One region of the Paenibacillus sp. FSL H8-0261 genome, then DNA from elsewhere that is predicted to be linked to it. Evidence: predicted binding sites of a transcription regulator. Region 1 holds the regulator's gene; each other region holds the start of a gene.
What was found. Region 1 encodes Rex, which represses fermentation and respiration genes when NADH is low (regulators of the CRP and FNR family bind a similar motif). Its sites were predicted from a motif close to TTGTGAAATATTTCACAA; they were not measured.
Positions count from the first base shown of each region.

Region 2: MHI27_RS11435 (DUF1641 domain-containing protein) is a predicted target of Rex. The motif match lies at 3,102-3,119, and genes of this name have one in related genera.
Region 3: MHI27_RS29020 (formate/nitrite transporter family protein) is a predicted target of Rex. The motif match lies at 5,862-5,879, and genes of this name have one in related genera.

Region 1 covers NZ_CP150297.1:4,787,930-4,796,235, reverse strand. The annotation lists gene panD (aspartate 1-decarboxylase) at 1-172, shown strand, start outside; gene MHI27_RS21325 (tetratricopeptide repeat protein) at 284-925, shown strand; gene dinG (ATP-dependent DNA helicase DinG) at 1,062-3,923, shown strand; gene MHI27_RS21315 (redox-sensing transcriptional repressor Rex) at 4,055-4,708, shown strand; gene MHI27_RS21310 (amidohydrolase) at 4,695-5,996, shown strand; gene MHI27_RS21305 (DUF5590 domain-containing protein) at 6,166-6,684, shown strand; gene MHI27_RS21300 (hypothetical protein) at 7,094-7,636, shown strand; gene MHI27_RS21295 (AAA family ATPase) at 7,629-8,306, shown strand, end outside.
Region 2 covers NZ_CP150297.1:2,645,711-2,654,016, forward strand. The annotation lists gene dnaN (DNA polymerase III subunit beta) at 1-521, shown strand, start outside; gene MHI27_RS11420 (hypothetical protein) at 592-1,212, shown strand; gene MHI27_RS11425 (nitroreductase family protein) at 1,320-1,937, opposite strand; gene MHI27_RS11430 (DUF2785 domain-containing protein) at 2,201-3,043, shown strand; gene MHI27_RS11435 (DUF1641 domain-containing protein) at 3,252-3,695, shown strand; gene MHI27_RS11440 (NAD(P)/FAD-dependent oxidoreductase) at 3,735-4,913, shown strand; gene MHI27_RS11445 (SGNH/GDSL hydrolase family protein) at 5,074-5,706, shown strand; gene MHI27_RS11450 (hypothetical protein) at 6,072-6,992, shown strand; gene map (type I methionyl aminopeptidase) at 7,025-7,771, shown strand; gene MHI27_RS11460 (DJ-1/PfpI family protein) at 7,787-8,306, shown strand, end outside.
Region 3 covers NZ_CP150297.1:6,501,339-6,509,644, reverse strand. The annotation lists gene MHI27_RS29045 (DEAD/DEAH box helicase) at 1-334, shown strand, start outside; gene MHI27_RS29040 (D-alanyl-D-alanine carboxypeptidase family protein) at 536-1,399, shown strand; gene MHI27_RS29035 (glutathione peroxidase) at 1,645-2,121, shown strand; gene MHI27_RS29030 (formate--tetrahydrofolate ligase) at 2,372-4,006, shown strand; gene MHI27_RS29025 (FAD-dependent oxidoreductase) at 4,344-5,708, shown strand; gene MHI27_RS29020 (formate/nitrite transporter family protein) at 5,984-6,811, shown strand; gene MHI27_RS29015 (MFS transporter) at 7,245-8,306, shown strand, end outside.

The DNA of each region.
Region 1 (8,306 bases):
AAATGGTGCAGCTGCACGTCTTGTTCAACCGGGAGATACAGTAATTATTATTTCGTATGCGATGCTGTCTTCGGAAGAACTGGAATCGCATAAACCAACGGTGGTATTCGTGGATGAGAACAACAGACCAGTGAAGCTGGCTGATCATGAATTGCATGCTACAATCGCTTAATTTATGGACTTACGCCATGTAATGAATGGCAGGGATGAAAGACCCCGTTCTCGCAGAAAATGAAGTCAGGCAAGCTGAACTGATTTCATCTTCAGTAAGGGGGGATAGCCCATGTTTCAACATTTGTTTGCTGAAATGAACAAGGTGCTTCAGGAGATCGTTACAGATTACCCTACAGCGGAGGGTGCCCGCCGGAATGAGCTTTTATGCAATTATAATATGCTGCATCGACTTAGTGATAAAGTGATGGATGAATGGCTGGCCTTTGCAGAGAAGCTAAGTCACTTTCGTGAAAGTGTAGATTTTACGACTGTGGTTGAAGAGGAAGTGCCAGAGCAGGAAGCACCCGAGCTGTGCATGGATACTTTTGTTAGAGGTCAAGGGTATTATAAGCTGCTGATGTATGGGAAATGTATTGAACAGTTTAAGGAAGTTATTGTGCAATATCCGGATAGCTTGGCTGCTCGATTATATTTAGCCATCTCTTACCTGCAGGAAGGGGAGGGGGAAGCTGCTTGGAGTCATCTGAACCATATGCTCGGTTTGATACGGGAAACCAAGCTGAAGGCAATGGTTTATAACGCTTTAGGTTGCATCAGGGCCTCTCAAGAACGGTTCAATGAAGCGCAGGAGCTGTTTGGCCTTTCTTTGCAACTTGACCCGGCACTTCCTGAACCAACCGTTAATTTGGAGGTTTGCCGCCGCCGAGGAGGTAAGCTTCATTTCGGAAATCAGCTTGTTTCATTATTGTAAATTATTACGTTTACGGTTTATTATTCCGCATTTTCATTCAAGCGATGCATCCCCTGAACCAGTGGTGTGCATCGCCTTTTTTCGCAACTTCTGTTATGCTGATTAAGAGTCTCAATTGAAAGGGAATAGAATTATAATGAAATTTGCCGTGCTTGATTTTGAAACAACGGGAACCCAATCCGTGGGTGAAATTATCCAGGTTGGCCTTGCAATTATAGAAGAAGACCGGTCCATCTCCCGGGTATATGGTTCCTACGTCAAGCCCGGAACGCCGATACCTCCTTTTATAACTGGTCTAACGGGGATTACCGACGATGATGTAAAGGATGCACCTGAGCTGGATGAGATGATGATGGAGCTTGTCCCACTCTTGGATGATGTTGTGCTTGTAGGGCATAATGTCGCATTCGACTTCCATTTTTTGCAAAATGCTTTAGACCGATGTGGGTATTTACCATTTCAAGGGCGGATTTTAGATACGATTGATTTTCTGAAAATCTGCTTTCCTTCCCTCACATCCTATCAACTAGGATCAGTTAGTGCACATTTTGGAGTGACGCACGATCGTCCGCATCAGGCAGACAGTGATGCTCTCGCAACTGCTCTTGTATTGCTGAAATGTCTGGAGGAGCTCTACGATTTGCCTCTGCTGACGATTCAGAGACTCTGTGAGCTGTTTACGGAAGAGGATAGTGATCTGGGTTGGTATTTTGATGGTCTGCTGCGTGAACGGGAAGCGGAGACGCTTCAGCCCGAAGGTGATCTGACTTTCTATCGTCAATTAGCGCTTGCTGTAGGAGACTGGAACGAATTAGCTCCACCTCGAGACGAGCATGCTGAAAATCCACTACACAATTTATCTTTTACAGATTATATGGATGAAGTAACGAAACGACTTAAAGAAACTTTGCCACAGTATGAAAGCCGAGAAGCTCAGGATATTATGATCAATGAGGTGATGACGGCACTTGCCGAAGACAAGCATCTATTGATCGAAGCAGGGACAGGAACCGGTAAATCCCTTGGTTATTTATTGCCTGCCATATACCAAAGCGTACGCACTAATGAAAAAGTCATGGTCAGCACTCATACTATTAATCTGCAGGATCAATTGCGTGAGCGTGATATTCCTTTGTTAACGCAGGTAGTTCCTTTTCCATTTAAAGCTGCAATTTTTAAGGGCAGAGGGCATTATTTGTGTCTTCGTAAGTTCGAACATAAAATTAATAAAAAAGACTTTATAAGTCCGAGGGAAGATGCGCTTACTGCGGCTCAGATGATCGTTTGGCTGACACAAAGTGAATCAGGAGATGACGAAGAGCTTAATCTAAGTGGACGTGGCGGAGATTTTTGGGAGACGGTGGCAAGCGATACCGATTCTTGTCTGGGTCGCTCGTGTCCCTGGTTCCGTAAGTGTTATTATCATCGGGCTAAGCATGAAGCTGGTATTGCAGACGTGGTCATTACGAACCACTCTAAACTTTTCGCAGATGTTAAGGCTGGGCATCAACTACTTCCGGCTTATGAACATCTTGTAATAGATGAGGCCCATCATCTGGAGGACGTGGCTGGCAAGCATTTAGGCATGCATATGAAGCATTTCACGGTGGCACATACACTATCGCGTCTTTATAAGGATAGTCGAAATGGCCAACTTCCTACACTTCGCCAAATGCTTCAGTCATCAGGCAGTGAGGAAGCTTCTGAATGGAGCGGAGTGATCGATAGAATCTATCCGGACCTTCTTACCGTAAAAGAAACCTGGGATCTGCTTAGTGATAAACTATTCAGCCTCTTGCCGGAACGCAGCGATGCAGCGGCGGGAGAAGCCGGCCAGTTAGTCATGCGGCTACTTCCTACCCGTAAACCGAAAGATTGGGATGAATTGGTTGCTTTAGAGAATACTATGAATCTGACATTAAGCGAAATTATCCGTAAAGGTGATAAAATGCTTAATGAGATGCGAGATCAAGAAGGTCAATCTTCCTCAGATAGCCTAGTTACCGATATTAGCGGCTTATTTAAGGATTTAGCTTCTATACGTGAGCAAGTACGGTTTTTTATGGGATTAAATGATGAGAATGTAGTATATTGGCTGGAGGCGAATGGAAATTATCGCAGTAAATCGCTACAGCTGTATGCCGTTCCTGTTGATGTTAGTACTCAGCTTAAGGAGCTGTTTTTCGACAAGAAGAAAAGTATCGTACTAACTTCGGCGACACTCTCTGTGGATAAATCTTTCCAGTTTATGATTGATAATCTCGGACTTAATGAAGCTGCGGAAGAGGGGCGTCTGATGACATCACTCCTGCCTTCTCCCTTTAAGTATCGGGAGCAGGCGCTGTTAGTTATTCCGCGGGATTTCCCAAGTGTGAAGGGGAGTGTAGGCGATGCCCGATTTGTCGATACACTCGTACAGTCACTAGCAGAAGCAGCTATTACAACACGTGGGCGGATGCTTGTCCTGTTTACTTCTTACAAGATGCTACGCCAGGTTTACGATCCTCTGAAAGAGGCTCTAGCCTCACAAGAGATCACGGTGTTAGGTCAAGGCGTGGAGGGGGGCAGCCGTAGCAAGCTGATCCGCCGTTTTCAGGACAGTGCAGCTTCTGTACTGTTAGGAACAAGCAGCTTTTGGGAGGGTGTAGATATTCCAGGTGAAGCATTAACATGCTTGGCCATCGTGAGACTCCCATTTCAACCGCCAAACCACCCCCTAGCGGAAGCGAAGTCTGAGTTATTACAAGCCCAGAAAAAGAATCCGTTCATGAAGTTGTCTGTTCCTCAGGCGGTTATTCGCTTCAAGCAAGGATTTGGGAGGCTGGTACGGACAGCGCAAGATCGGGGTATTGTTATTGTGTATGACACAAGGGTGATCGAATCTCACTATGGGAAGTATTTCCTCTATTCGTTGCCTGGCCCGAAAATGGAGCATATGCTTACGGATCAAATGGTTCCTCGTATAGCGGAGTGGTTGGAAGACGGAGGCGTTTCTTGAAAAGAACGTCATCGATCTTATTAATCACTCTACAAGGAAGGGCGGTATAAGAATACCGCTCTTCCTTGAGACGAGGTGCAGATATTTCGATAGGATTTGAACAGAATATCACTTAAATTAGGAGGTAAATTATGAAATCGGATAAAATATCAGAAGCCGTTGTTCGCAGACTTCCTGTGTACTTGCGTTTCTTGAATGATCTCCAGAAACGTGAAATATTAACCGTTTCCTCACAAGAACTAGGACAAAAACTTGATTTAAATCCTGCTCAAATTCGTAAAGATTTAGCTTATTTTGGAGACTTTGGTAGAAAAGGTATCGGGTATGACGTAACTTATCTTATTGAAAAAATCCGTCATATTCTGAAGCTGGATCAACAATTGAATGTGGCTTTAGTAGGTGCTGGTAACCTTGGACATGCATTATCTAATTACAATGCTTATCTGAAAGATACTATGAAGATTACCGCTATATTTGACTCCTATGCACCTAAGGTAGGGCGGAAAATCAACTCTCTTACCGTTCAACCGATGGAGGAGCTTGGTCAGACGGTTCGTGAGCAAGGTATTCGAATTGGGATAATTACTGTGCCTGATTCAGAAGCGCAGAATGTAGCAGATATTCTCATTGAGTCTGGCATTGAGGCGATTTTGAATTTTGCACCAGTGATTCTAAAAACACCATCGAATATCCGGGTTCATGCTGCCGATTTTACAACGGATTTGCAAAGCCTTGCTTATTATTTGAAAGACGGAAAGGAAGAAAGCGGAAATGAAGAGCAGTAAAACGATTATTAAGGGCGGGCGTTTTCTTATTCCGGGAACGGATGAGCCGGTTCTGAGCGGATATATGACTATTGAAGATGATTTGATCACTTACATAGGAAAAGAAGAACCTTTAATGGAAGATGATGTGCAAGTTGTTGATGGCAGTCGTCTGCTGTTTATGCCAGGTCTGGTAAACACACATGGCCATGCCGCAATGTCATTGCTTCGTGGTTATGGAGATGATTTAGCACTTCAGGTGTGGCTTCAAGAGAAGATGTGGCCGATGGAAGCGAAATTCACTGGAGAAGATGTATACTGGGGAACCTCCTTGTCGGTACTGGAAATGCTAAAAGGTGGTACTACAACCTTCTTGGATATGTATGATCATATGGATCGAGTAGCAGAGGTAGTCGAATTATCAGGCATCCGTTCCGTACTGATGAGAGGCGTAATCGGATTATGCCCAGAGGAAGTACAAAATCACAAGCTTGCGGAAGCGATTTCTTTTGCACGAAATTGGCATGGTAAGGCTGATGGTAGAATTACGACGATGATCTCGCCACACGCCCCATATACTTGCCCACCGGACTTCTTTGTTAAGTTTGTACAAGCGGCACATGATTTGGATTTACCGATGCATACCCATATGTCCGAGACCAAACGCGAAGTGGAGCAGAATGTGGTGGATTACGGACTTCGGCCTGTAGCGCATTTAGAGAAGCTTGGAATGTTCACACGTCCGTCTATTGTTGCACATGGCGTTCATTTGAATGATGAAGAGATCGAGATACTGGCTCGTCATGATGTAGGCGTGTCTCATAACCCAGGAAGTAATCTGAAACTGGCTAGTGGAGTGGCTCGGGTTACGGATCTTCTAAAGGCTGGTGTGAAGGTGTCACTGGGTACAGATGGTGCGGCAAGCAATAATAACCTGGATATGTTTGAAGAGATGCGTCTTGCAGCCCTCATCCATAAAGGTGTAAGTGGTGATCCGACGGCTGTCCCAGCTCCGGAAGCGCTGCGTATAGCTACAGAGTATGGCGCAAAGTCTATCTTTTTAAATGATGTGGGTAGACTCGCTGTTGGCATGAAAGCGGACTTTATCGCGATTGATATAGACCAGCCGCATTTGCTACCACACACAGATCTGTTGTCTCATGCTGTATACTCTGCCAGTGCCAAGGATGTTGAGCATGTATGGGTGAATGGTAAACAGGTTGTAAAACACGGAGAATGTGTAACGCTAGATGAGGAAGCAATCCGTCGTAAGGCACAAGAATCATTTGATGGACTGCTTAAACGGTAGTCTAAGATCATAACGAATAACTGAAAGGCTGTGACTTTCTGCGATTGCAAAGTTACAGCCTTTTGTGTTTCTGATAATTAGATCATTGAATTGGATATGAAACTTTGGATAAACACACAGGTGTGTTATATAATCAAAAAAGATATATTACTAGAAAGGGAGCTGTACCTTGAAGAAAAGGAAAAAATGGATCCTCCTGGGGTCAGTTCTGATTCTGCTCCTTCTGTTCGGACTTATCCAGTTCTATGCTTATATTATGAAAGATCAATGGAACGAGCGAGATATCGCTAAGGATGTCGCTAAAACCAGTGCTGGTCTGACAGAGGTAACCAAAGCGCAGAAATCCGTGTGGGATGAAAATGCGGTGTACTGGGTCTTAACAGGGAAGAATGAAGCCGGGACCGAGTTGATGGTTTGGGTACGTTTTACTGTAGACGGGAAGTTTGCTGAAGGAACCGACGCAGTATATGCTGAAGAACTAAGTAAAGGAACCTCTGAAGCGAAAATACGTAGCCTTATAAAAGCCGATCTTCCGGACATCAGCATTGAGCGGTTGTTGCCAGGAGTATATAACGGGGAGTATGCTTGGCAGCTTTTTTATAAACAAAGCGGTCGATATTATTATCAATTTTATCGGTTCTCAGATGGGGCTCGAATGGGTGAAGGTTACAGTTTACCTAGCCGTTAAATTAAACAAAAGCATTATAGGAGAAACAAGCGGACCATTTATGGTTCGCTTGTTTTTGTTCCGATGACATATTATTTGATATACTATAAGTATACGAAATGTGATATACTATAAGAGTAGTTTTTATATATTGGGATTTAAAGATTCATGCGAAAAAAGGCCTGTTAGTTAAGAGTAACAGCCCTTTTTTGTCGAATTAAATCAATAAATTTAATAAAATGGAAAGAATTAAAAAATAAAATTTTAAATATCTTCACACTTTTTTTCAATATAGTATATACACCTGTGATATACTACTGTTTGTAATTAGAACAGTGTTAGTAGAACGTCAGGCTCTGATGAGCTCTTAGCAGCTATGACTTTGGATCATTCTGTTTACATTTTTTCATCTTTGAGAGGAGGACGTTTCTTGAAATTACGTCTTGTACCTGTACTGATAACGTCTCTACTGTCGGCTATGCTATTATTCGGAGGATTCTTTTTGTATCGTCAGTTTGCTTTACAGGAACCGCTCCAAAAGATTGTAACCGGATTTGAGGGAGTAAATACTTCACATATTAGTATTAACCGCGATGAGGTCACTTTGAAACTTGATTTGCAGCCGGGCACGAATTTACGTGATCTAGTATCGTATGTATCCAAAGAAGGAAAATCAGTGATTGAAGGACGTAAACTTAAACTCGATGTGGAGCAAAATTCAAGTGAACTATTGGATGATTACTGGGATAAAGCGATGTTCTCTGTAGCTGAAGCCATGGAGAGCCGTAAATATACGATTATACCTACAGAACTTGATAGATTGAAACAGCAAAATACGGAATTTAAAGATGTGATAGCATCTACTGATATCGACGACAACAATGTGTACGTAAGCTTGAGTAATGGAAAAGAAAGCAAATTTATTATTTTGCCGCGAAAACCTGCGACCTTGGGGGTATGGAATAATGCCTAAGTACCTTAAAGAAATTTTACTCGGATTTATTCCTGTGCTGTTTATTTTCATGGCCTTTTTAGGTATTAATATATTCCCGATTGTTATAGCAGCTGGAATGCTTACTGCATTACTTATAATTGCTCATTTGCGTGGCGGGCTTACGGTGAACGCTGGTGCTGGAAAGAAACGCAAGAAGGAAGGACCTTCAAAGCTCACTTTTGAAGAAATAGGTGGCCAAGATAATGCGAAGCAAGAGCTTCGTGAGGCACTCGATTTTTTGATCCGGCATGAGGAGATCAGTAAATTTGGGATTCGTCCTTTGAAAGGGATTCTACTCACTGGCCCTCCAGGAACAGGTAAGACCCTTATGGCCAGAGCAGCTGCCCATTATACAAACTCTGTATTCGTGGCTGCATCAGGCAGTGAATTTGTAGAAATGTATGTTGGTGTCGGGGCCGGCCGGATCCGCGATTTGTTCAAGGATGCCCGTAACCGTGCTGTTAAGGAAAATAAACAGAGTGCCATTATTTTTATTGATGAAATTGACGTAATCGGCGGTAAACGTGAAGGCGGCCAGCAGCGTGAATATGATCAGACCTTGAATCAGCTGTTGACTGAGATGGATGGTATTTATAATAACGAAACTCCGCGTATTCTACTGGTAGCTGCAACAAACCGGAAAGAAATG
Region 2 (8,306 bases), 2.1 Mb from region 1:
CCCTTGAGGATCTTTTAAAAATAATAAACGATGATGAGGGCAGCAGCACCCAAATCGAGATAGGTCAGAAACAAATCAGATTTATTTCTGATGGCTTGAGGGTTCAGTCTGCGCTACTTGAGGGCACTTATCCCTATGTCGATAATTTAATTCCACAAGTATATATATCCGAAGTGATCGTTAAGACAGAGCGTTTGTTACGTGTGGTTGAACGTATTGCTATATTGGCTGGTGAAAGTGTAACGCTCGGTGTATATCCCTCCGGTATACTTCATTTAATATCCAGGACCGCCGACGTGGGTGAGGCAAAAGAGGAAATTCCATTGGAGTATCTAGAAGGTGAATATTTTCGAGTAGCTTTTAACGGAAAATATTTCAGAGACATCCTTCGGGCGATCGATAGTGAGACGCTTAGAATAAGGTTTGCTGGAAAAGAAAGACCACTGGTGATACAGCCTGTAGACATGACTTCGTCCACACTTTTTTTAATTACACCAATGAGGACGCAGGATGGAGGATAGGTATATGAGCTTGCTAAGAAGAGTTCTCTTTGCTGAAAAATATTATATTAATTACTTGGAGGGATGATCTATGAATCTGTTTCAGATGGGATCAAAGCCGCTTGGGACCGAACGAATCACAGCATTTTTAGAGGATAATTATGTGAGTATCGGATATCCCGGAATAGGGGATTTGGAGAACATCAGTAAAGTGGAGCTCCGTGATCGGATGATTCACACATACCAATACAGTGAGTTGGAGCTTATTGAACATATACAAGCCATTCAACTCTTCGTACATACGATGCAGGATGGCGATTATGTGCTGGTGTGTGATGGCGATTGGGTACATCTAGGTGATCTAGGCGATTATTTTTACAATGAATTATTTGACGCGCCAGACATCGGTACATGCCATCGACGTGGTGTAACTTGGCTGAAAAGTCTTTCTATAACCGATCTAAACGCAGGGATAAAAGAGTTTCTTAACGATATTGGAGTGGTTAAACAGTATAAGGGGCCGATGCCTAGTGCTCGTGTGGATCTGTGGATTACAGGTTCTTCTGATTCAGAGCAAGCGGTGAATAATCGAGTGTATGTGGATGAAGAGACATTATCAATGGCGCTCGATATTTTGAAGGAAGCTCTTGTTAGTGAGAATGCCGAACGACGGGAACGAGCAGCGATTGCAATTCTTCAGTATGCTAAGTAGTGAAGAAAGATTTAAGCTCCACATCCTTAGTAAAAAAGCGTTCCATCCGAACTTCAAATATCGGATGAAACGCTTTTGTTGTATCTATCGATATCTTCCAATAACCCTCAGATAAATTCAACGAATTCATTGACCGGTTTACGATAGCCACGTGGTCTGATTTTATGTTTCTTGTCTTTGCCGATAGTGATCAGCATAACAGGTACCATATGATCGGGTAGATTTAAAGTGGATTGAATTGCTTCCCGATCAAAGCCGATCATCGGGCAGGTATCCCAGCCTTTATCTTTGGCAATCAGCATGAAGTGCATGGCAGAGAGTGAAGCATTCCGAATAGCCTCATCTCTTTGGAAAGCATCATTTCCTTTGTATGCATTGTTAATCGTTTCTATCTCTGCATCATAATCCTCTTGACTCATAGCCCCTAAAGCTTTAAGTCCTCCGAAGATTTCTGGGGCTTTCAGATAAGCATTCTTATCCCCGAGTACCACTATTACCGCTGAGGCGGAGTGGATTTTATATTGACCGTAAGCCGCTTTACGAATCTCTTCTTTTAAATTCTCATCAGAAACCACTTTATAATTGGCATGTTGAAGATTATATGCAGATGGAGCCAATCTGGCGTAAGAGAACATTTCCTCTAGTTCATTCTGAGGGATCTTCACCCCTTCAACAAAATTCATAGCAGACCTGCGGGATTCAATCAAATCTGTAAAAGCGCTCATGAGTTATTCCTCCATATGTTATGTATTTGCTTGTTAATTATAAATAAGTGATATTTATAAATGAACTAACTATTAGTTACTAACTCAAAATAACACAGTTAATTATATTCGTCAATGATTAAATTCACTTCATTTACATTCAGCTCTCTAAGTACTTTGGAATGTCGAAGAATAATTACTGTGTTGTAAAATATTGGGATGTAAATTAGGATATTAGGATACGAAAAATTTAAATTGCTTTTATTAATGAAAGGGTGGGAATGTTGAACGATACTAGAGAGCAGTTGATAAAAGACTTGCAAAGAATTGAAGAGAACGATTACGAGCTTAGAAGTGGAGAACAATTAAGGGATTATGTGAAATTGATGCTTGAGTACATAGGAGATCCGCAGCCGAAGCTACGAGACGACTTGATTTATTCCACCTTCTACAAATGGATTAACGAGAAACAATGGTTTAGTGATGCGGAGCTTCGTGAACTACTTTTGATTCTCCTTGACGAGCAGCATTTGTTCTATCACATTGGCAGCAAAGAAGATCAGGCTGTGTTCACAAGAACGTTTTCGGTACTGATCGTTGCGCTGATTCTTCAGCGGCATAGGGAACAGGCTTTTTTAGATAGCGCAGAGTTTACAAATGTGAAGGAAGCGCTGATTAGATATTATGAGGAAGAACAGGATTTACGAGGATTTTTGCCTGAAGAAGGCTGGGCTCATGCTGCAGCCCATGGCGCAGATGCCTTGGATGAACTGGTACTCTGCTCGGAGAGTGATGCTGCAATAAGGGAAGAGGTTTTGGCAGTCATCCAAAGGATGCTTTACAACGATCAGCACATATTTAGCGACGAAGAAGATGAACGGATCGCTACGATTGTAGCTACAATGATAGATCATCATTTACTTCCACAACAATCTATTGTCGACTGGATTCGCAACTTGGAGCAATGTGGGGGGTGGCCGAGAAGCCGTGGCCAGTACGTTGCTCGTGTGAACACCAAAAATTTCGTTCGTTCTCTGTATTTTAGATTGCTACCATTAAAGAACAATCCAGCAATGGTCGAGGTTTTATTGAAAGCGGAGATGAATTTGAATAAATTTACACAATAAGCATTTAATCATCTATGCATGTATAAAAAATATCGAAAATTATGACTAATTTATTTTAATGTAATAAAAATCACAAAACTTTAGAAAAAATCAAAAACTTTGTGACATTTATAACTTGATAAGTGCTATAATAGAAATATGGCGTTATAAGTTTTTATTTTTTTATTACTATTAAGCAGCAAAGCTTATTTGCAGAGGAGATTCGGATATGTCAGAAACAATCACTCAAACACAACCTGAGCAAGAATCACCAAAATTAGCTGTCACTCAAGAACAAATGAATGTTTTAGAGCAGCTATTGAAGCCTGAAGTTCAGGAGTCGTTAACTGTCTTAGTGGAACAGTTGCCAAAATTAACAGAGCTTGTCGGCGTGCTCACAAAGTCATATGACTTTGTTCAAACTGTTGCTGCGGATGAAGTCTTGAAAAGTGATACGGTAAGTGCAATTAAAGAACTTGCTGAACCAGTGGTGCATTCGGCGAAGAATATGGCAGCTACAGTGATCGAAGCGCAAGATCGTGCGAATGAAAATAGCGATGTGATCGGTGTATTTGGTCTTATGAAGATGATGAAAGATCCACAAGCACAGAAGCTTTTCCGTTTCGTAAATGCTTATCTTCAAGTTGCCGGCGAACGCAGTCAACAGAAATAATATTTTTTATATCTCATTCGTAAGGACGGAGGAAACATCATGTCTAAACATATTGTCATTCTAGGAGCAGGTTATGGTGGTCTACTAAGCGCCTTAACTGTACGCAAGTACCTGAAGAAGGACGAAGCTAAAATTACAGTCGTTAATCAATATCCTACACATCAAATTATTACAGAATTGCATCGTCTTGCAGCGGGTAGTGTTGCAGAAGGTGCTGTTGCTATGCCATTAGCTAAGCTTTTTGCAGGTAAAGATATCGACCTGAAAATTGCAAAGGTGAATTCTTTTTCTGTTGAAAACAAACAAATTACACTATCTGATGGTGTGACATTGTCCTACGATGCTTTAGTTGTGGGTCTTGGAAGCACTACGGCTTATTTTGGCATTCCAGGTCTTGAGCAATACAGTATGGTTTTGAAATCGGCAGCAGATGCTAACAGAATTCATCGTCATATTGATGAGCGTATCCGTGAATATGCGAAGTCTAAAAATCCAGCGGATGCAAGCATCCTAATCGGTGGCGGTGGCTTAACAGGTGTTGAACTTGTTGGTGAAATCGCTGATGTGTTGCCAACACTCACTAAGAAATATGGCGTGGATCCTAAAGAAATTAAACTGATGCTGGTTGAAGCAGGCCCTAAGATTTTACCAGTATTGCCAGATGCATTGATCGAACGCGCAGTGGCAAGCTTAGAAAAACGTGGTGTTCAATTCTTGACAGGACTACCTGTTACGAATGTAGCGGATAATGTCATTGACTTGAAAGATGGTCAAAAAATTATTGCTAACACCTTCGTATGGACTGGCGGCGTACAAGGAAATCCACTGATTGGTGAGTCCGGTCTTGAAGTGAACCGTGGTCGTGCAACGGTAAATGAATTCTTGCAATCCACATCACACAAAGACGTATTCGTTGCTGGTGACAGCGCCGTTGTCTTTGCCGAAGATGGTCGTCCATATCCACCAACTGCACAAATCGCTTGGCAAATGGGCGAATTGATCGGGTACAATCTTTATGCATACTTGAAGGATAAATCATTTGAATCCTTTAGTCCGATCAACTCAGGTACGCTTGCGAGCTTAGGTCGTAAAGACGGTGTAGCCATCGTTGGTGCTAGCTCAACTCCGCTAAAAGGATTGCCTGCAACCTTGATGAAGGAAGCAAGTAATATTCGTTACTTGTCCCACATTAAAGGATTGTTTAGCTTAGCTTATTAATTGTATTATTGGAAAACCTGCTCTAATTTGAGCAGGTTTTTTTGTTGATCTCTAGTGGTTTCTACCATGAATTGTTAATGATTGTCCTAGTACGTAGTATTCATTTTTGATATACTATATTGGCTAATATTAACAGGGGAAAATAGGGGAGGATTACGTGATGTTATTCCGACAAAACGATGTCATTCTGTTTCAAGGCGACAGTATAACGGATTGGGGTCGTAATTATGATGATGCTTCATCGCTTGGTGTAGGTTATGCATTGATGGTCGCCGCTCGTCTGGGGCATTTATATCCTGAGAAGAATCTTACGTTCTATAATCGTGGAATTAGCGGCAACCGTGCAGTAGATTTGCAGGAACGCTGGGAGAAGGATTGCCTGAATCTGAAGCCGACTTGGGTGTCCATATATATTGGGATAAATGACACTTGGCGCCGCTTTGATTCTGGTCAAGAAACAACGCCTGAACAATTTGAAGCTGCATATCGTGACCTGATCGAACGCACGCAGCATTCGCTGGCTGCTAATTTAGTCTTAATCGAGCCATTTGTGTTGCCTGTCCCAGAAGATCGTAGAACTTGGCGCCAGGATTTGGACCCTAAAATTCACATTGTTCGTGAATTGGCACGTGAATATGGTGCATTACTTGTTCCGTTGGATGGCCTGTTTGCTGCGGCATCCGTGAAAGCAGAGCCTGCTTATTGGGCTCCGGATGGAGTACATCCATCACCTGCGGGCCATGCACTTATTGCAGAGGCTTGGCTTAAGACGGTTAGCGCAATTCAAGCTTAATCGTCTGATCATATCACTACATATTTACTTGATTTTATAAGACTAGAACCACTCATTAAAGGAGCAGGTTATAGTCTTTTTTTAAAAATATAAGAATTTATATGCTCCATGCTATAAATTATCCTTATATTTCTCGCTTAAACACTTGCCGTCCTTATAGGGAAGCCGAAGGCGTTTATGCTTGTAATGGTTCGGAAAGTCGATTTCTTTATATTTATGGACGCTGTTATAATTAGGTTATGTTTCTTTTCTTGGAGGTGGTTCGCATTAGGAAATTACTATGGGTTGTACCCTTGTTCTTGGTTGCTCTTTTAAGCGGGTGTAAGAATGAGGTGGGCTTCATCAATGCAAGGTGGATCGCCGGAGTGTCTTTAACTCCTGTAACAACTAGTGATCAGAACCAAGTTGATCGACCCGAACATTTTGAGACCCTAATACTGAAGGACTCCGCTCTGATTAAGGCGCTTTCGGAGGCTATGAACAAGAGCAATAAATTATCGGGGGAGCTGGATTGGGCCCCTGAATTTAAAATGGAACTTGTTTATGGTGATGGCTACTCGAAGGATTATTACATAGCAATAGGTGATGAACCCGGTTATAAAGGAGTATTTACTACAGCTGAGAATGGTGGTCAGGGCTACTCTATTCCGGTGAAAAACGCAGATCAAATAAGACAACTCATCTATGGAACAGCAGATCAGGCGAACATAGAACAGACGGAGTCGCTGGAGTCTTCTGTTAAGGTTACAGGGCCAGTAACGATATCACATAATGATCTCTATCCCTTAACTAATAGAACTGGATTCTTGAATCTGCAGCTTTTAGATGGAACCTACAGTGAGGATTGGACAATACCAGGTCCGTTGATGGGAAGGAATTGGAGTGGCAGATTTGGGCTTGTTCTTATCGATAATCAAGGGAGAACTTTGAATAGCTTTCCACTCAGTGAACATTTTGAGGATCCCATAATATTTAATGATTTTTTTCAAATTCAGTTTGAGGACTATAATGGCGACGGCGATCCGGATTTTACGATTGGTCAGTACGGATCCAGTAACGGTTACTACTACAAGCTATTTACGCTTAGAAAAAATAACGTTATAGAGGAATTAGGGATCAAACTCGGCTCTGATTTATTTATCAGCAGTCCTAAGGGGTATTCGATAAAGCTTGATAAAGTGGATGATCATAGCTTCAAGAGAAGTTATTACGATAATGTGGCGGGTAAACAGATGGAAGATATTTTTCAGTGGAATGGAAGTGCATTTCAGAAGTTAGACAAGTGATTCATACCAGAAGTGAGAGGAATGTGTGATAGATGACGAGTGATACCATACAAGATTTAGAAGGGCTAAAAGCCATAGGGAAAGTAGTAGGACATACCATCGCCGAGATGAAAAAGAAAGTAACTCCAGGTATGACAACAGCGGAGCTTGATAAGATTGGAGCTGAAATTCTAGCGGAATTCGGAGCATCTTCAGCCCCGATGATAACGTATAATTTTCCAGGCAGCACCTGCATCAGTGTGAATGAAGAGGTTGCTCATGGGATTCCTGGTCCTAGAGTGATTAATGCTGGTGATTTGATCAATATTGATGTATCTGCTGAACTGAATGGTTATTATGGGGACGCCGGAGTTTCTTTTCAATTACCACCTTATAATGATGACATTCTTCGTCTATGCCAGAGTGCAGAGGAAACTATGATGAGCGTGATCAATCATCTGAGAGCAGGGATGAAGGTCAATGAGATTGGCAGAATGATGGAACTCGAAGCTCGGAAACGCGGCTATAGAGTGGTACGTAATCTGTGCAGCCACGGGATTGGCAAATCACTGCATGAGAAGCCTTTTGAAATCTTACCTTTCTACAATCCAAGAGTGACTACAGTGTTAAAAGAGGGACAGGTGATTACGGTTGAGCCCTTCCTTTCTACTGGAGCAGATTACGTGGAGCAGCAGTCGGATGGATGGACACTGAGTGTCGTAGACAATGGCCGGGTAGCACAGTTTGAACATACGATTATTGTGACTAAAGGTGAGCCTATTATCCTAACCAAGCCATAAGAGGAGAGTGCGAAATTGAAAATCGCCTTTATACTTTTTGACGGGATTACGTTCTTAGATTTTGCGGGGTTCTATGATGTTATTTATCGATTGGGGCAATTTGAAATCGGCAAAAATTTGTCTTGGGATATATGTGCAGCGTCGGAGGAAGTGACGGATGAGTTAGGTTTCACAGTTAAAGCTGGAAAAGTGCTGCCAGAGCTTTCGGAGTATGACATGGTATTTGTACCTGGAGGGATGGGGACACGGAAACTTCGTTATGATGAAGGTTTTGTCTCGTGGCTTGCTGGTGCTCACAATGTTCCTTATAAGGTATCTGTCTGCACAGGCTCACTGCTGCTTGGGGCTGCGGGGCTGCTAGGAGGGAAGAAAGCTACTACCCATCCATCTGCCTATGAATTACTAAAACCTTACTGTGAAGAAGTTGTGGAGACCCGTATTGTGCATGATGGTAATGTGATTACAGGTGGTGGAGTTTCCACTTCCATTGATCTGGGGTTATATCTGATTTCACGCTTGGCTGGAGAAGCAGCGA
Region 3 (8,306 bases), 1.7 Mb from region 1:
AGCTAGCGGCAACGCAGCAGCGCCTAGCAGCACCGGTTCGCGCGGTGCGAACCGGAAGGGCGGCCCAAGCACTGGCTACAGCGAGAACGTAGCCAGAGGTGCAGACGGCGGCGCTTACGTTGGCGGCACACCACGAGGCGGCTTAGGCAGCGGCTACGGTACGGGCCCGTCCAGAGGCGGCGGCAAAGGTGGTAAAGGTAGCAAAGGCAGCTATAGCGGTGCCAAAGGTGGCGCTGGTAAAGGCGGCCGCAACAGCGGAAATACGGGTTCCTCACGGGGTGGACGCGGCAGCTCCGGCGGCTTTAAAAGCGGCGGCAGAGGCACATCCAGATAATGTGAGTGGAATTTCATAACTAAAACTTGTTACCATAGGGAAGTTAGCGGACAAGCTAACTCCCTATGGTAACTTTATTTTGTAGGCACAATTATCCGAGCGATATTTGTCTAAAAAAGGATCTTAGTGTAACATTTTTGAAGGAAAGCTTGTCTAATAGATAAATAGAGTGTTTCGACTTCGAGGAGGAAGATCTTGCAGATGTCTAAAAAATTGAAAATAATAATCTTGTTAATTGTCGTTATTGCTGTTGGGTGGGGGATTGGGAAATATACGACGCCTTCTCCTTCTGCTTCAGATAGTAGCGGTTCCAATATAAATGTGCAGGATGATCTTCAAGCTAAGCCTGGTGAGGATGGTGATAGCACCGAAGAGGGTATAACAGACCCGGTGGTAGCTAATCCAACTAATACAACGGATCCCTCTGATCCGTCCGAACCGGATAGTAACGGCAAGGGAAATAGCACTGATGATTCTTTTAAAGAGCCTGACAGCATAGCTGTGATGGTGAATAAGGAGTATGGACTGCCGGAGAACTATAAGCCAACGGATCTAGTCTACCCGGAAGTGCGTTTTACATTTAAAGAGAAAATCGAGAAGCGTATGATGCGTAAGGAAGCTGCCGAAGCATTAGAGAAACTGTTCGCAGGCGCAGAGGAAGACGGGATTTACTTGGCTGGCGTTTCGGCCTACCGTTCTAAGGAAACCCAAACAAGGCTGTTCAATCGTTATGTTGAGAAAGACGGAGAAGAACTGGCTCGTACTTACAGTGCCGTGCCTGGCTATAGCGAGCATCAGACAGGGCTTGCTATCGATGTCTCAGGAAGTGACGGGAAATGTGCTGCGGAGAGCTGTTTTGGTGGAACGAAGGAAGCGGAGTGGCTAGCGCAGCATGCAACGGAATATGGTTATATCATTCGCTTTCCAGAAGGAAAGCAGGATATTACAGGATATAAGTATGAGCCTTGGCATATCCGTTATGTGGGCAAGGATATAGCTACTTATATTGCGGATAAAGGGATTACGCTGGAAGAATATTATGATGTGGTACCAGTAACCAAATAACAAAGTGATAGAGAGCAGTCCTAAGAAATACAAAGGACTGCTTTTTTTAAATATAAGAAATTATAAGTTTCACACTATACTTTATCCTCATATTTCTCGCATAAACGCTTACCGTCCTTTAGGGACGCCGAAGGCGTTTTTACTTGTTCTTAGTGTTTACAGAAAGTGTCGATAAGTTGCATTCTGTTACAATTCGGGTAAGATACGTAGTGTAGTCTAAGTACATGGAAGGAAGGGGAATTAGGATGTCGATCTACAATTTTTCCGGCGTTACGCCTTCGGGTAAAGAAGTGTCATTTACAGAGTATGAAGGTAAGGTAGTGCTGATTGCCAATACGGCTAGTAAATGCGGACTTACACCGCAGTATGGGGATCTCCAGAAGCTATACGAGCAGTATAGGGATCAGGGACTTGTAGTATTAGGATTCCCCTGCAACCAATTTGCGGGTCAGGAGCCGGGTACAAGTGAAGAGGCAGAAGAATTCTGTCAGATTAATTATGGCGTTACATTTCCTGTGTTTGCCAAAGTGGATGTGAATGGACCGGATGCCAGCCCTCTTTTCAATTATTTAAAAGAGCAACAGCCGGGTACTGGCGACAGCAGTGATATCAGCTGGAATTTCACGAAGTTTCTTATTGATCGTGGCGGTAATGTAGTAGCTCGTGTGGAGCCAAAGGAATCGCCAGAAACGATGTCAGAACAGATTGAGTCCTTACTGTAGATCATTTAGGGACTGATGAATTGTTATTTTACAAGTATCCTTTCGACCTCGGTCTTTGGCCGAGCCTCGACGGGATTTTCTTTTTTTACATAGGAATATAGAATAGGTGCCTTAAATTTTGTTGTGATAAATTATACTTGACGCTTTACAGAGACCATGTATTCTTTGAAGAGAATGTAATGCCCATGCAAAATATGCATAAAGTGTGGAATACAGCAGGATAATAACGGCAGGAGGGTTCAATACAAGCATGAAGTTAATTACAGAGGTAGCAGCACAAGCGGGAATTGGCGAAGAGCATCTGGAACTATACGGCAAATATAAAAGTAAACTTTCACCGTCCTTATGGGAAGACATGAAGAACAAACCAGATGGCAAGCTGGTATTGGTCACTGCGGTGAATCCAACCCCTGCTGGCGAAGGGAAGACCTTAACAACTATTGGGCTGGCACAGGCATTGAACGCAGCAGGAGTAAAGACCGTGGCTGCCTTGCGCGAACCGTCCCTCGGACCATGCTTGGGCATGAAAGGCGGTGCCACCGGCGGCGGCAAGTCACAGATCATTCCGGCAGATGAGATTAATTTGCACTTTACGGGTGATATTCATGCGGTGACTTCTGCACATAATTTATTGTCTGCGATGATTGACAATCATATCTTCCAAGGTAATGAGCTGGGTCTTGATCCGCAGCGTATCGTTTGGAAACGCGTGATGGATATGAATGATCGCAGTCTGCGGAATATAGTGACAGGGCTCGGAGATGGAAATGGAGCCGTGCGGGAAAGTGGATTTCAGATTACAACAGCTTCTGAGATTATGGCTGTATTATGCCTATGCGATAATCTGAGTGATCTCAAAAAGCGTCTGAACCGTATTTTGATTGGATATGACCAAGAGGGACAGCCTGTAACGGCCGAGCAAATAGGGGCAGTTGAAGCGATGACAGCCCTGCTGAAGGAAGCAGTTAAGCCTAATCTGGTGCAGACCTTGGAGGGCACTCCTGTTATTGTACACGGTGGTCCATTTGCGAATATCGCCCATGGCTGCAGTAGTGTTATCGGTACTCGTTATGCACTCAAGCTGGGAGATGTTGTGGTTACGGAAGCAGGCTTCGGAGCGGATCTTGGTGCAGAGAAATTCATGGATATCAAATGCCGGCAAGCGGGTCTAATCCCTTCAGCGGCAGTGCTTGTAGTGACGGTGAAATCCTTGAAATATAACGGTGGTGTACCTAAGAATGAGCTCCAAACGGAGAACCGGACGGCGCTGCGCTCTGGATTGTCTAATTTGGAGCGTCATGTAGAGAATCTCGGCAAATTTGGGGTACCTGTTCTTGTTGCCATTAATCATTTTGAAGGCGATAGCCCAGAAGAGATTAATGACGTTGTGGAGGCTTGTCGCCGATTGAACGTTCCTGCTGCAATATCCAAGGTATGGGCAGAAGGTAGTGCGGGCGGACAAGAGTTGGCTTCGGAATTAAAGAAACTTCTGGACCATAGCGACACTGAACGTTTTGCTCCTTTGTATGAGAATGAACTCGACATCTCTTCCAAAATCACCAAGATTGTTCGCGAAATTTACCGTGGTGCGGAGGTTAACTTTTCCCCTGCGGCCAAACGCAGCCTAGCGGTGATTGAGCGTCTTGGGTTAAATGATCTTCAAGTATGTATGGCGAAGACCCCTTATTCCTTCTCAGATCAGCCTAGATTGCTTGGCGCTCCAGAAGGTTTCACGGTAGGTATCCGTGATATTACCCTTTCGCTCGGTGCAGGGTTTGCTGTAGTGATTACGGGCAATATCGTTACGATGCCAGGCCTACCGGCTAAGCCAGCTGCTGAGGCACTATGGATGGATGAGGATGGCGTGATTCACGGTTTGGTGTAGATACAGTTTATGATCAGGCTTTTCCCTGTTGGTTTAGGGGAAAGCCTTTTTTTGCGCGTTATAAGAAAGTATATCCTGAGTGGGCAGAACATAATGTCCTACGCCCATGGCAAAGCTAACGAGGTCGCAATCGGCAGCAGTGACGGAAAATGCTTAAAATTGTGAACAATCTGAGAATATAGGCGAAAAGACTTGTAATGTGATAAATATCACAATATAATCAATTTATAAAGTGAAATAAATCACAATTAACTCATCGGTGATCAGATATCTAATTTGGTCAGTCAAGCAATTCGAATATATAACCAGGTTGTCCATTTGAAGGAGGAAGAAAATAATGAAAGTAGCTGTCATTGGATGTACCCATGCCGGAACTGCCGCAATTGTAAATACTGCCAAGCTTCACCCGGAAGCCGAGATTACGGTGTATGAGCGTAATGATAATATTTCTTTCTTATCTTGTGGAATTGCTTTATACGTAGGTGGAGTGGTCAAGGACCCACACGGGCTGTTCTATTCTTCCCCTGAGAAGCTTGCTGAACTTGGTGTAAAAACCAACATGCGTCATGAAGTGACCGTTGTGGATACGAAGTCCAAAACATTGCGTGTTCGCAATTTGGTAACCGGACAGGAGTTTGACGATACCTACGATAAGCTGATTATGACTACGGGATCATGGCCGATTGTACCGAAGCTCGAAGGGATTGAGCTTGAAGGCGTCTTGCTTTGCAAGAACTATGATCATTCCAATACCATTATAGAAAAAGCTAAACAAGCGAATAAAATCACAGTCGTAGGCGCTGGATATATCGGCGTTGAGTTGGTGGAAGCCTTCCAAATGAACGGAAAGCAAGTTACGCTGATTGATGGTGAAGATCGTATTTTGAATAAATATTTGGACCCAGAGTTTACTGCGCCGATCGAACAATCCTTTAAGGATCATGGTATTAAATTAGCGCTGAATGAGAAGGTAAGTTCTTTTGCTGGTGAAGGTGGTAAAGTTACCAAGGTTATCACAAGCGAAGGGGAGCATGAGGCGGATCTTGTAATTCTCTGCATCGGCTTCCGTCCGAATACTGAGCTGTTAAAAGGTCAAGTGGATATGCTGCCAAATGGCGCAATTCTGGTCAATGATTATATGCAGACTAGTTGCCCGGATGTGTATGCCGCTGGTGACAGCTGCGCGATTCATTACAACCCTACAGGTAAGCACGCTTATATTCCACTGGCAACCAATGCCGTACGGATGGGCACTTTGGTCGCACGTAACTTAGTGAAAGAGACGATTCCTTATATGGGTACTCAAGGGACTTCGGGCATTAAGATTTATGAAGATAATATCGCTGCTACCGGTCTTACTGAAGAAGGGGCTAAGGCTGAAGGAATGGACGTAGAAACTACCATGATTATTGACAACTACCGTCCAGAATTTATGCCAACCTTCGAGCAGGTGCAATTAAAAGTGGTATTTGATCGCGCCACACGCCGCATTCTCGGAGCGCAAATCTTGTCCAAGACGGATTTGACGCAATCGATCAACACAGTATCTGTATGTATTCAAAATAAAATGACAATCGATCAGCTTGCCTTTATCGATTTCTTCTTCCAACCTCATTACAACAAGCCTTGGAACTTCCTGAATACAGTAGGACTCGAATCGCTACCGGCATCAGTATCAAGCAAAGAGGCAGTAACCGTATAATTTAATTGCATGTGAACAATAAAGTTGGGTAAACCGGAGCCATATATGGCTCCGGTTTTTTGTGATTGATGCTGGTACTATTTACCTTTAAAATAATATGGAGCCTATTCTTACAATTGTAATTATGGATGCGCTTCGTTAAATTTGACATGTCAGTGAAAAGTTTCACTTAGTTTTTCATTAAGTGATAATTATCACGTTAATGTGTTTTATGACACGCTACAATGGTCGTAAAGGAACAAATTTTAAGTAAATAGATGAAGGGGATAGGAATCATGGCTTATAATAAACCGCAGCAGATTGCCGCAGTCACGGTCGAGAACGGCATAAAAAAGGCGCATAATCCTTTAAGCACCGTACTAATTCTGGGCTTTTTGGGAGGAGCGTTTATCGCGCTCGGATTTTTACTGGATATTCGCGTCATTGCTGGCGCACCACATGAATGGGGATCCATCGCTAACTTTATTGGGGCAGCTGTCTTCCCTGTTGGATTGATTCTAGTACTGCTTGCAGGGGGAGAACTGCTGACAGGCAATATGATGGCTGTGCCACTTGCTTTTATGGCGAAGAAGATATCCTTCTGGGAAGTGGTTAAGAATCTCGTATTGATTACCCTGAGCAATCTAGCGGGAGCTTTGTTTGTAGCTTACTTTTTCGGTCACGTGGTTGGTTTAACCTCTGACGGTGTGTATTTGGAAAAATTAGTGGAGATGGCAGGACATAAGCTTGAGGCAGACTTCTTGCCGGCATTTGTTTCCGGTATCGGTTGTAACTGGCTTGTAGCTTTGGCGGTATGGCTCTCCTATGGAGCAGATAACTTCAGTGGCAAAATCCTCGGTATCTGGTTCCCAACGATGGCTTTTGTAGCTATCGGCTTCCAGCACGTTGTAGCCAACATGTTCTTAATTCCGGCAGCTATTTTTGAAGGTTATTTTTCATGGGGAGAGTACTTCAACAATTTTGTTCCGGTATGGCTAGGAAACTTGACGGGCGGTGCGATCTTTGTTGCGGCAGCTTATTGGATGGCTTACCTGCGCAAAGAGCCTGCATCTATTCAGTCCGTGGACAGCATGTCCGGCAGCGGTGTAAAAAAACACGCCTAAACCTATCTTATAGAGCACTCCTTAGAATAGTTGAGGGGTGCTTTTTGCTGTATAGACAAATAAAATCCGCCGTGATGTATCCGAGCTCGGGGGAACGAATTCGGATGCACAGCGAATTTTAAAAGGGGGAGTGTTTCTAGGCTCTATTACCCCGACTTTGTAATAACGAAACACTTCATTATTGTTTAGTCTACTTTACGGACGACAGCGGCAACTATAAAATATAAATAGATAATAGAAATAGGGAGGAATGCGGACGTGAAAGGTGCTACTTTTTTCTCAGCTACGGCAGAAGTTAGTCCTAAATAAGAGGTAAAGTATACTGAGACTTTATCACGATAGCACGTCAATGCGTCCGCTTGCCCTGAACCCTGTTTTGGGATAATACTGGATGGAATAATGACACATATATTACAGGGGATGCACACTACTTATGAAGTTTTTACAGAATTATCCTAAAGAAGTTAAGATATTTTTAATTGCTAGTCTTATTAATGCAACGGGTAGTGCACTGATGTGGCCATTGGTTACAATGTATGTTTTTGATGAGCTTGGACGCAGCATGTCGGATGCCGGATTAGTGATTCTTATTCAATCAGTTGGAGGAATTGTGGGTCAACTACTCGGGGGCTCACTCTATCATAAGGTAGGCGTTAACCGGCTGATTGTTGGAGCGCTGGGCATGAATGCACTTGCTCTGTTCACTTTGCCGGCAGCAAGTAACAACTGGACGTTATTTATGGTCGCGATGGGACTGGTAGGGCTCTTTAATTCACTGTCCTTACCTGCGATTCAGGCATTTATCGGCTTTCGTTTTACGAAGCAGCGCGGAGAGCTGTTTAATGTTATTTATGTCGCTAATAATATTGGTGTAGCACTGGGTACGGCGTTAAGTGGTTTTTTGGCCGATATTTCTTATATGCTCAGCTTTGTGATGAACGGCGTAACTTCAGCGGTATTTGCGGTATTCTTTTTTGTATATCTCAAGAAAGTCGGAGGAGATTCTTCACAGGAGGTCGCAGAACACCAGAAGGCTGGTCCTGACAAACAATCTACCTGGAAGCTAATGGGGCATACACGAATTTATCTTTATATGGGTATTGCCTCGATGTTCCTACTATTAGGGAACTCTATCTGGAATACAGGGGTATCTCCGTTCATTATTTCTGAGGGCTGGCCTAAGAAGACTTATGGTTTTCTCTGGACGCTTAACGGAATTCTCATTTTTGCAGCTCAGCCACTCGTAACAGTAATTAAACGTTGGTTCGCATCTACCTCAACGGCGCAAATGACAGTAAGTGCTCTATTTTATTTGGGTGGGTATGCTGTTCTTTTATGGATGCCGACTTATTCAGGTCTAGTGCTTGGGATGGTACTCGCTACGCTTGGGGAAATGCTGATATCTCCGGCCATGCCTTCCTTTATTTCGGATCATGCAGGTCGCAGTGCTCCTTTCTATTTAGGGCTAAGTGGAGGCATGGGGGCAGTCGGTAGG